2 linked regions of the Roseisolibacter agri genome follow. Each later gene encodes a partner of the first gene's protein in a complex. Links are inferred from orthologs where the notes say so. Each region holds a gene or a part of one and is shown on either strand. Other genes may lie near its edges.

Region 1 (4,864 bases):
CGCCTCCCGCACCTCGGCCAGGCGCAGCACGTCGCCCACCAGCAGGTAGCGGGTGCCGCAGGCGCGGCACGTCGAGCGCACCGCGGCGTCGGGCGTCGCCACCGGCAGCTCCAGCTGCTCGCCGCACTGGCACATCCAGCCGCGCTGCCGCGCGGGCACGCCCACCACGAGCGCGTACGCCGGCACGTCGCGCGTCACCACCGCGCCCGCGCCCACGAACGCGTACTCGCCGAGCGTCGTGCCGCAGACGATGGTCGCGTTGGCGCCGATCGAGGCGCCGCGCCCGACCTTCGTCGGGCGGTACTCGTGCTTGCGCGAGACGTGGCTGCGCGGGTTGAGCACGTTGGTGAACACCATCGACGGCCCGCAGAACACGTCGTCCTCCAGCTCCACGCCCTCGTAGACCGAGACGTTGTTCTGGATCTTGACGTTGTCGCCGATGCGCACGCGGTTCATCACCACGACGTTCTGGCCCAGCGAGCAGCGCTCGCCGATGACCGCGCCGGGCATCACGTGGCAGAAGTGCCAGACCTTCGTGTCGGCGCCAATCTGCGCGCCCTCGTCGACGAAGGCGGAGGCGTGGATGGAGGCCGTCGGATGGATCGTCACGAGCGCGTCGGGCCGGAGGCGTCGAGCGTGGCGGCCGGCTCGGCGTGCGCGGCACCCGCGCCACCGTTCTCGCCCAGCGTGGCGTGCCACTCCTGCAGCGAGCGCACCTGCCCCGGCCGCGACCGCATCGACAGGATCGCGTCGCTCGCCGCGTTGGCCGCGGAGAGCGTGGTCGTGTAGGCGAGGCGCCGCGCGATGGCCGCCTGGCGCAGGCGGTAGTCGTCCACCTGCGCGCTCTTGCCCATCGGCGTGTTGATGAGGAGCTGGATGTCGCCGTTGACGATCAGGTCCAGGCCGTTCGGCCGCCCCTCGTGCAGCTTGAACACGCGCTCGCAGGGCACGCCGCGCTGCGTCAGGAAGCGCGCCGTGCCCTCGGTGGCGTAGAGGCGGAAGCCCATCTCGTAGAAGCGGCGCACGATCGGCAGCACGGTCGGCTTGTCGCGATCGTTCACCGTCACGAAGATCGCGCCCTCGGCCGGCAGCTGGTTGTCGGCGGCCAGCTGCGACTTCAGGAACGACGCGCCGAACGAGTCGGCGATGCCCATCACCTCGCCCGTCGAGCGCATCTCGGGGCCGAGCACCGGATCGAACTCGCGGAACTTGTTGAAGGGGAACACCGCCTCCTTCACCGCCACGTAGTGCGGCACGATCTCCTGCGTGTAGCCGATCTGCTCCAGCGTCTCGCCGAGCATGACACGCGCGGCGACGGACGCCAGCGGTACGCCCACCGCCTTGCTGACGAACGGGATGGTGCGGCTGGCGCGCGGGTTCACCTCCAGCACGTACACCTGCCCGTCGCGCATCGCGTACTGCACGTTGATCAGTCCCACGACGCCGAGCTTCCTCGCCAGCGCGACGGTCTGCTCGCGCATCGTCGCCTGGTCCTGCTCGGTGAGGATGTACGGCGGCAGCACGCACGCCGAGTCGCCCGAGTGGATGCCCGCGTCCTCGATGTGCTGCATCACCGCGCCGATGACCACCCGCTCGCCGTCGCTCACCGCGTCGACGTCCGCCTCGTACGCGTCCTCGAGGAAGCGGTCGATCAGCACCGGGCGGTCCTCGGAGACCTGCACCGCGCGCGTGAAGTACTCGCGGAGCGACGCCTCGTCGTACACGATCTCCATCGCGCGCCCACCGAGCACGTACGACGGGCGCACGAGCACCGGGTAGCCGACGCGGTTGGCGATCGCCACCGACTCCTCGACGCTCGTCGCGGTGCCGTTGGGCGGCTGCGTCAGCCCCAGCTCGCGCGCCAGCTCCTCGAAGCGGCGGCGGTCCTCGGCGATGTCGATGGCGTCCGGCGAGGTACCGAGGATGCGCACCCCCGCGGCCTCCAGCGGCCGCGTGAGCTTGAGCGGCGTCTGGCCGCCGAGCTGCACGATCACGCCCACCGGCTGCTCACGCTCGACGATCTCCAGGACGTCCTCGAGCGTCAGCGGCTCGAAGTACAGCTTGTCCGAGATGTCGAAGTCCGTCGAGACGGTCTCGGGGTTCGAGTTGACCATGATCGTCTCGTAGCCCGCATCGCGCAGCGCGAGGGCGGCCCGGACGCAGCAGTAGTCGAACTCGACGCCCTGTCCAATCCGGTTCGGGCCGGAGCCGAGGATCACGACCGACCTGCGGCCGCTGCGGGGTGCCTCGCTCTCTTCGTCGTAGCTGCCGTACAGGTACGGCGTGGACGACGGGAACTCGCCCGCGCACGTGTCGACCATCTTGTACGCCGGCCGCACGCCGAGCGACCAGCGGCGCGCGCGCACGTCGCCCTCGGTCTCGCCGCGCAGCGCGGCCAGCTGGCGGTCCGAGAAGCCGAGGCGCTTCATCTGGCGCAGGTCGGTGCTCTCGACCGCGCCAAGCGCCGCGTACGCGCGCTCCGCGTCGATCAGCTCCTGCAGCTGGTGCAGGAACCACGGATCGACCTTGGAGAGCTCGTAGACCTCGTCGACCGACAGGCCGGCGAGCAGCGCGCGCTTGATCTGGAAGACGCGCTCGGGCGTCGGCTGGCGGAGCGCGGCGCGCAGCGTCGTCAGCTCGTCGTCGGCCAGGCGGTCGTCCGAGGGCGTCGCGCCGATCGCCCATCCCGGACGCCCCGTCTCCAGCGCGCGCAGCGCCTTCTGGAACGCCTCCTTGAACGTGCGGCCGATCGCCATGCTCTCACCGACGCTCTTCATCTGCGTCGTGAGGCGCGGGTCCGACGCGACGAACTTCTCGAACGCGAAGCGCGGGCACTTCACGACCACGTAGTCCAGCACCGGCTCGAACGACGCGGGCGTGGTCTTCGTGATGTCGTTCGGCACCTCGTCCAGGCGGTAGCCGACGGCCAGCTTGGCGCCGATGCGCGCGATCGGGAACCCGGTGGCCTTCGACGCCAGCGCCGAGGAGCGCGAGACGCGCGGGTTCATCTCGATCACGACCATCTCGCCGTTGGCCGGGTTGACGGCGAACTGGATGTTGCACCCGCCGGCGGCGACGCCGATCTCGCGGATGATCGCGCACGCCGCGTCGCGCATCGTCTGGTACTCGCGGTCCGTCAGCGTCATCGCCGGCGCGACCGTGATCGAGTCGCCCGTGTGCACGCCCATCGGATCGAAGTTCTCGATCGAGCAGACGATCACGACGTTGTCGGCGGAGTCGCGCATCACCTCCAGCTCGAACTCCTTCCAGCCGAGCAGCGAGCGCTCGATGAGCACCTGCTTCACGGGCGACAGGTCGAGCCCGCGGCGCACGATCGCCTCGTACTCGTCGCGGTTGTACGCGATGCCGCCGCCCGAGCCGCCCAGCGTGAACGACGGGCGGATGATCGCCGGGAAGCCCGTCCACTCGACGATCGCCAGCGCCTCGTCCCACGTCGTCGCGAACTTGCCGGCCGGCGTCTGCAGCCCGATGCGCTGCATCGCCTTCTCGAACTCCTGGCGGTCCTCGGCCATCTTGATCGAGCGCGCGTCGGCGCCGATCAGCTCCACGCCGTAGCGCTCCAGCACCCCGTTCTGCGACAGCGCCATCGCGACGTTGAGCGCCGTCTGGCCGCCCATGGTCGGGAGGATCGCGTCGGGGCGCTCGCGCGCGACGATCCGCTCGACGTACTCCGGCGTCACCGGCTCGACGTACGTGCGGTCCGCGAACTCCGGATCCGTCATGATCGTCGCCGGGTTCGAGTTCACCAGGACGACCTCGTAGCCCTCCTCGCGCAGCGCCTTCACGGCCTGCGTCCCCGAGTAGTCGAACTCGGCGGCCTGCCCGATGATGATCGGGCCCGAGCCGATGACGAGGATCTTGTGGAGGTCGTTGCGGCGAGGCATGGCTGGCGTGGTGAGTCGGACGGAGTGGCGGTCAGGCGGGCGGCGGCGGTGCGGCGATCAGGTCGTCGAGCAGCGCGTCGAACGAGCGGCGCGGCGCCCAGCCCGTGTGCGCCTGCAGCTTGGCGGAGCTGCCGACGAGCGCCGGCACGTCCACCGGGCGGACGAGCGCCGGATCGCTCTCGACGGGCACGTCGAGCCCGAAGCGGGCGAGCACGACGCGGGCGAGCGCGCCGACGCTGTGGCCGACGCCGCTCGCCACGTTGTACACGTCGCCCGGCCGGCCGCGGGCGATCAGGGCAATATAGGCGGCCACGACGTCGCTCACATGCAGGAAGTCCCGCGACGTGTCCTGGTTGCCGACGAGCAGCGGGCCGGCGCTCGCGCCGGCGGCGGCCAGCTTCCGCGCGCGTCCCACGAGCCCGGGCAGCAGGAAGCGCGACGCCTGCCCCGGCCCGCTGTGGTTGAAGCTGCGCGTCGCTATCACGCGCACGCCCGCGGAGCGCCACGCCTCCAGCGCCATCGTCTCCTGCGCGACCTTGGTCGCCGCGTAGACGGTGTGCGGGCGCAGCTCGGCGTCCTCGGTCAGCGGCAGCTCCGCGTCGTCGTGGCGGCCGTACTGCTCGGCGCTGCCGACGACGAGCACCGTCGGGTCCAGGGTGCCGGCGGCGCGCCGCTCGCGCACGAGGCCGAGCAGCCGCGCCGCGGCGACGACGTTGACCTCCGCGGTGGCGCCGGGATCCTTGGAGGCCGCCGGCACGAACGTCACGCCCGCGAGGTGGAAGATCGCGTCGGGGCGCGCGACGTCGAGCGCCTCGGTCAGGTGTGCGAGGTCGCGCACGTCGCCGGCGATCCACCGCGCCGCGCGCCCGGCATCGCTGAGCGACGCGGCGTCGGGTTGATGCGGGGCGGCGGCCGTGACGTCCCAGCCGTCCGCCGCCAGCGCGTCGATCAGCCAGCGG
Region 2 (3,425 bases), 320 kb from region 1 along the record:
CCACGGCAGCCCCGCCAGCGGCATGCAGTAGACGCAGCGGAAGTTGCACCGGTCCGTGACCGAGACGCGCAGGTACTCGATGCGCCGGCCATGCTGGTCGCGCAGCGCGCGCTCGACGTCCGCGGCCGCGGCGGCGGCGATCACGGCGTGGCTCCGGTCGTCGGCGCGCCGGCGGCGCCCGCGGTCGACGCGTCCACCCAGGCGCGCGTGCCGTCGACGTAGTGCTCGCGCTTCCAGATCGGCACGCGCGCCTTGATGGCCTCGATGGCGAAGCGGCAGGCGTCGAACGCGGGCGCGCGATGCGCATGCGCGACCGCGATGCCGACGCTGATCTCGCCGACCGCGAGCGTGCCGATGCGATGCTCGATGGCGATGCGCACGCCGGGCCACCGCTCCGCGGCCTCCGCGGCGATCGCGGCGAGCTCGGCGTCCGCCATGGGCTCGTACGCCGCGTAGTCGATGCCCGTCACCGCGCGCCCGGCGTTGTGGTCGCGTACCGCGCCGAGGAAGGCCGTCTGCGCGCCGGCCGTCTCGTGCGCGACGGCGTCCAGCAGCGCGGCGCCAGAGATCGGCGTGCGCACGAGGCGCCCGCTGACGGCCGCACTCACCGCGACGCGTGACACCAGCGTCATCCGCCCGCGACCGGCGGCAGCAGCGCGACCTCGTCGCCGTCGGCGAGCGCGGTGGCCGGCGCGGCCCAGCGCGCGTTCACCGCGAGCATGGGCGCGGGCGGCAGCGCGACGGCGCCGGGGCGCGCGCGCAGCGCGGTCACGACGTCGGCGGCCGTCGCGCCGGCGGGCAGCTCCAGCGGCAGCGGGCCCGGTCCGAGTGCGTCGGCATAAGAGGCGAAGAGCAGCACACTTACGCGCATGCGCGCAACATAATCGCGGGTCGGGAATGCGACACGGCCCCGCGCGGGTGCGCGGGGCCGTACGTCGTGATCCGTGCGTTTCAGCAGTTCGAGCGACACACCGGACGCTCACTGCGCGCTCACTCGGCGCCTTCGTGCTCGTAGTCGTGCAGGTCGCTGTCGTGCAGCTCGCTGATGTCGATCCCCGCCACCAGCGCCCGCAGCTCCTTCGAGGGCTTGAACACCGGGACCGGACGGGCGGACACCTCCACCGGGGATCCCGTGCGCGGGTTGCGCGCCATCCGCGTCTTGCGCTGCCGGATCTTGAAGGTGCCGAACCCGCGGACCTCGATGTTGCGCTGCTCGTGCAGCGCGTCCTTGATCGACTCGAGGAATGCGTCGACGACCCGCGCGCAATCCTTCTTCGAGATGGTCGGCCCGGCCGTGCGGGCAATGGACGCGGTCACGCGCTCGACCAGGTCAGCTTTGGTCATCAGGGTGCTCTCGAAGTCAGACGAACCTGCCGCGCGCCGGCCCGAGCCCGCACACGCTCCGACCCCGATATTAGGAGCTTACTCATTGTGTGTCAACCGCTTGGCTCACTTCTGCCCGCTTGCCGCGCGGGCCCGGACGGTGGCCAGGAAGCGGTCGAAGAGCGGGCGCGCGTCGTGCGGACCGGGCGCCGCCTCGGGGTGGTACTGGACGCCGAAGATGGGCAGCTCGCGGTGCGCCAGCCCCTCCACCGACCCGTCGTTCAGGTTCACGTGCGTGACCTCCAGCGCCGGCGCTCCCTCGACGCCCTCGGCCGAGCCCGCCACGGCGAAGCCGTGGTTCTGCGACGTGATGATGACGTGGCCCGTCGCCAGCTCCTGCACCGGATGGTTCCCGCCCCGGTGGCCGTAGGGCATCTTCAGCGTCCGGCCACCGAAGGTAAGCCCGAGCAGCTGATGGCCCAGGCAGATGCCGAACATCGGCACCTCGGCGTCCGCGATCGCCCGGATGTTGGCCGGCGCGTACTCGACGGCCTCGGGGTCGCCCGGGCCGTTCGACAGGAACACCCCGTCCGGCTGGTACGCCAGGACGTCCTCCGCCGGCGTATCCGACGGGACGACCGTGATCCGGCACCCCTGCTCCTCGAACAGGCGCAGGATGTTGCGCTTGATGCCGAAGTCGTACGCCACGATGTGCTGCGGCGCCTGCGGGTTGCCCCAGACGTACGGCTGCTTCGTGCTGACGCGCGTGGCGAGGTCCAGCCCCTCCATCGATGGGCAGGCGTCGAGCGCCGCCAGCACCTCGGCCGACGGCTCGTCGCCGGCGGCGATGGCGCCGCGCATCACGCCCACGGTGCGCAGGTGGCGCGTCAGGCGCCGCGTGTCGACCTCGGTGAGGATCGGCACGCCCGCGGCGCCGAGCCAGCTCGCGAGGTCGCCGCTGGCGCGCCAGTTCGAGTGGACGGGCGACAGCTCGCGCATCACGACGCCCGCGATCTGCGGCTGCGCCGACTCCGGATCCTCGGCGTTCACGCCGTAGTTCCCGATCATGGGCGCGGTCATGACCACCACCTGGCCGCGGTACGAGGGGTCGGTGAAGACCTCCTGGTACCCCGTCATGTTGGTCGTGAAGACGACCTCGGCCACGGAGAGCGCCGACTGGCCGATCAGCTGGCCGCGAAAAAGGGTCCCGTCCTCGAGGAGGAGGAACCCTGGAGTCTTCTGCACGGGCGGGCGGGTTGCGAGCGGAGAACGAGGCGCGGTCCGGGCGTGGACCGCGCCGCGGAACCGATCACGGACGGGGCGCCGGCGTCGTCGGGGCGGCGGGCGCCTTGGTGCCAGTGGCCGGCTGCTGGCCGGCGGGCGTCAGCGGGACCGCCGGAGCGGCGCCGGCGGGCGCGTTGGGCGAGGCGGGCGCCGCCTGCGTGGCGGGCGCGGTGCCGAACGAGCGGTCGAGCACCGACTCCGGCGTGCGGCCGCGCGAGCCGGCCAGCTGCAGGATGAACGCGAGCCCGACGAAGATCCCGCCGGCCCACCAGCTCGTCTTCGTGAGCAGGTTGCCCGCCTGCCGGCTCCCGATCACCGACTCGGCCGCCGACGAGGCGCCGCCGAAGCTCGCCGCGAGCCCGCCGCCCTTGCCCGACTGCAGCAGGATCGCGGCGATGAGGACGAGCGCGTCGAGGATCAGCAGGACGAAGAGGAACGTGTACATCGCGCGGCGGGCGAGGAGAGGGCGGGAGGCGGCGCGCCGTGGACGCACTGGCGCACGCAAGCTCCGAATATCACAGGAGTTAGGCGCCGGGGTCAAGGGCGCCGCCCACCCGCAGCTCCCCGTCTACTCCGTGACGATCGCCGCCCAGTTCCCCGCGTCGAGGCTCGCGCCACCCACCAGCAGCCCGTCGATGTCGGGCGCCTGCAGGAGGAGCTTCGCGTTCCCGCGATTGACGCTGCCGCCGTACAGGATGGGCATCGTCAGCGCGCGGTCGCCGACGCGTTCGCGCAGCCAGCGCCGGATGGCGCCGTGCACGGTCGACGCGTCCTGCGGCGTCGCGGTGCGCCCCGTGCCGATGGCCCACACCGGCTCG

What was found. The genes of interacting proteins can lie anywhere in the genome.
Region 2: the proteins of carB (region 1) and carA are in contact, whole or in part, in a solved structure (PDB 1KEE), measured with the Escherichia coli proteins. The link is inferred for Roseisolibacter agri from one-to-one orthologs.

The regions. Positions count from the first base shown.
Region 1 is NZ_BRXS01000006.1:430,997-435,860, forward strand. The notes cover bases 406-4,250. They hold carB (carbamoyl-phosphate synthase large subunit), read right to left. Parts: upstream 3,906-4,250; coding sequence 606-3,905; downstream 406-605. Other genes in these bases: rosag_RS20285 (acyltransferase), read right to left, coding at 406-609; rosag_RS20295 (GDP-mannose 4,6-dehydratase), read right to left, coding at 3,937-4,250. Outside these bases: more of rosag_RS20285, read right to left, coding at 1-405; more of rosag_RS20295, read right to left, coding at 4,251-4,864. UniProt on the Escherichia coli protein: Large subunit of the glutamine-dependent carbamoyl phosphate synthetase (CPSase).
Region 2 is NZ_BRXS01000006.1:107,085-110,509, forward strand. The notes cover bases 510-3,425. They hold carA (glutamine-hydrolyzing carbamoyl-phosphate synthase small subunit), read right to left. Parts: upstream 2,569-3,425; coding sequence 1,450-2,568; downstream 510-1,449. Other genes in these bases: rosag_RS18825 (molybdenum cofactor biosynthesis protein MoaE), read right to left, coding at 510-623; rosag_RS18830 (MoaD/ThiS family protein), read right to left, coding at 629-871; rosag_RS18835 (HU family DNA-binding protein), read right to left, coding at 991-1,344; secG (preprotein translocase subunit SecG), read right to left, coding at 2,633-3,052; tpiA (triose-phosphate isomerase), read right to left, coding at 3,176-3,425. In the rest of the region: GTP 3',8-cyclase MoaA, read right to left, coding at 1-144; more of rosag_RS18825, read right to left, coding at 141-509. UniProt on the Escherichia coli protein: Small subunit of the glutamine-dependent carbamoyl phosphate synthetase (CPSase).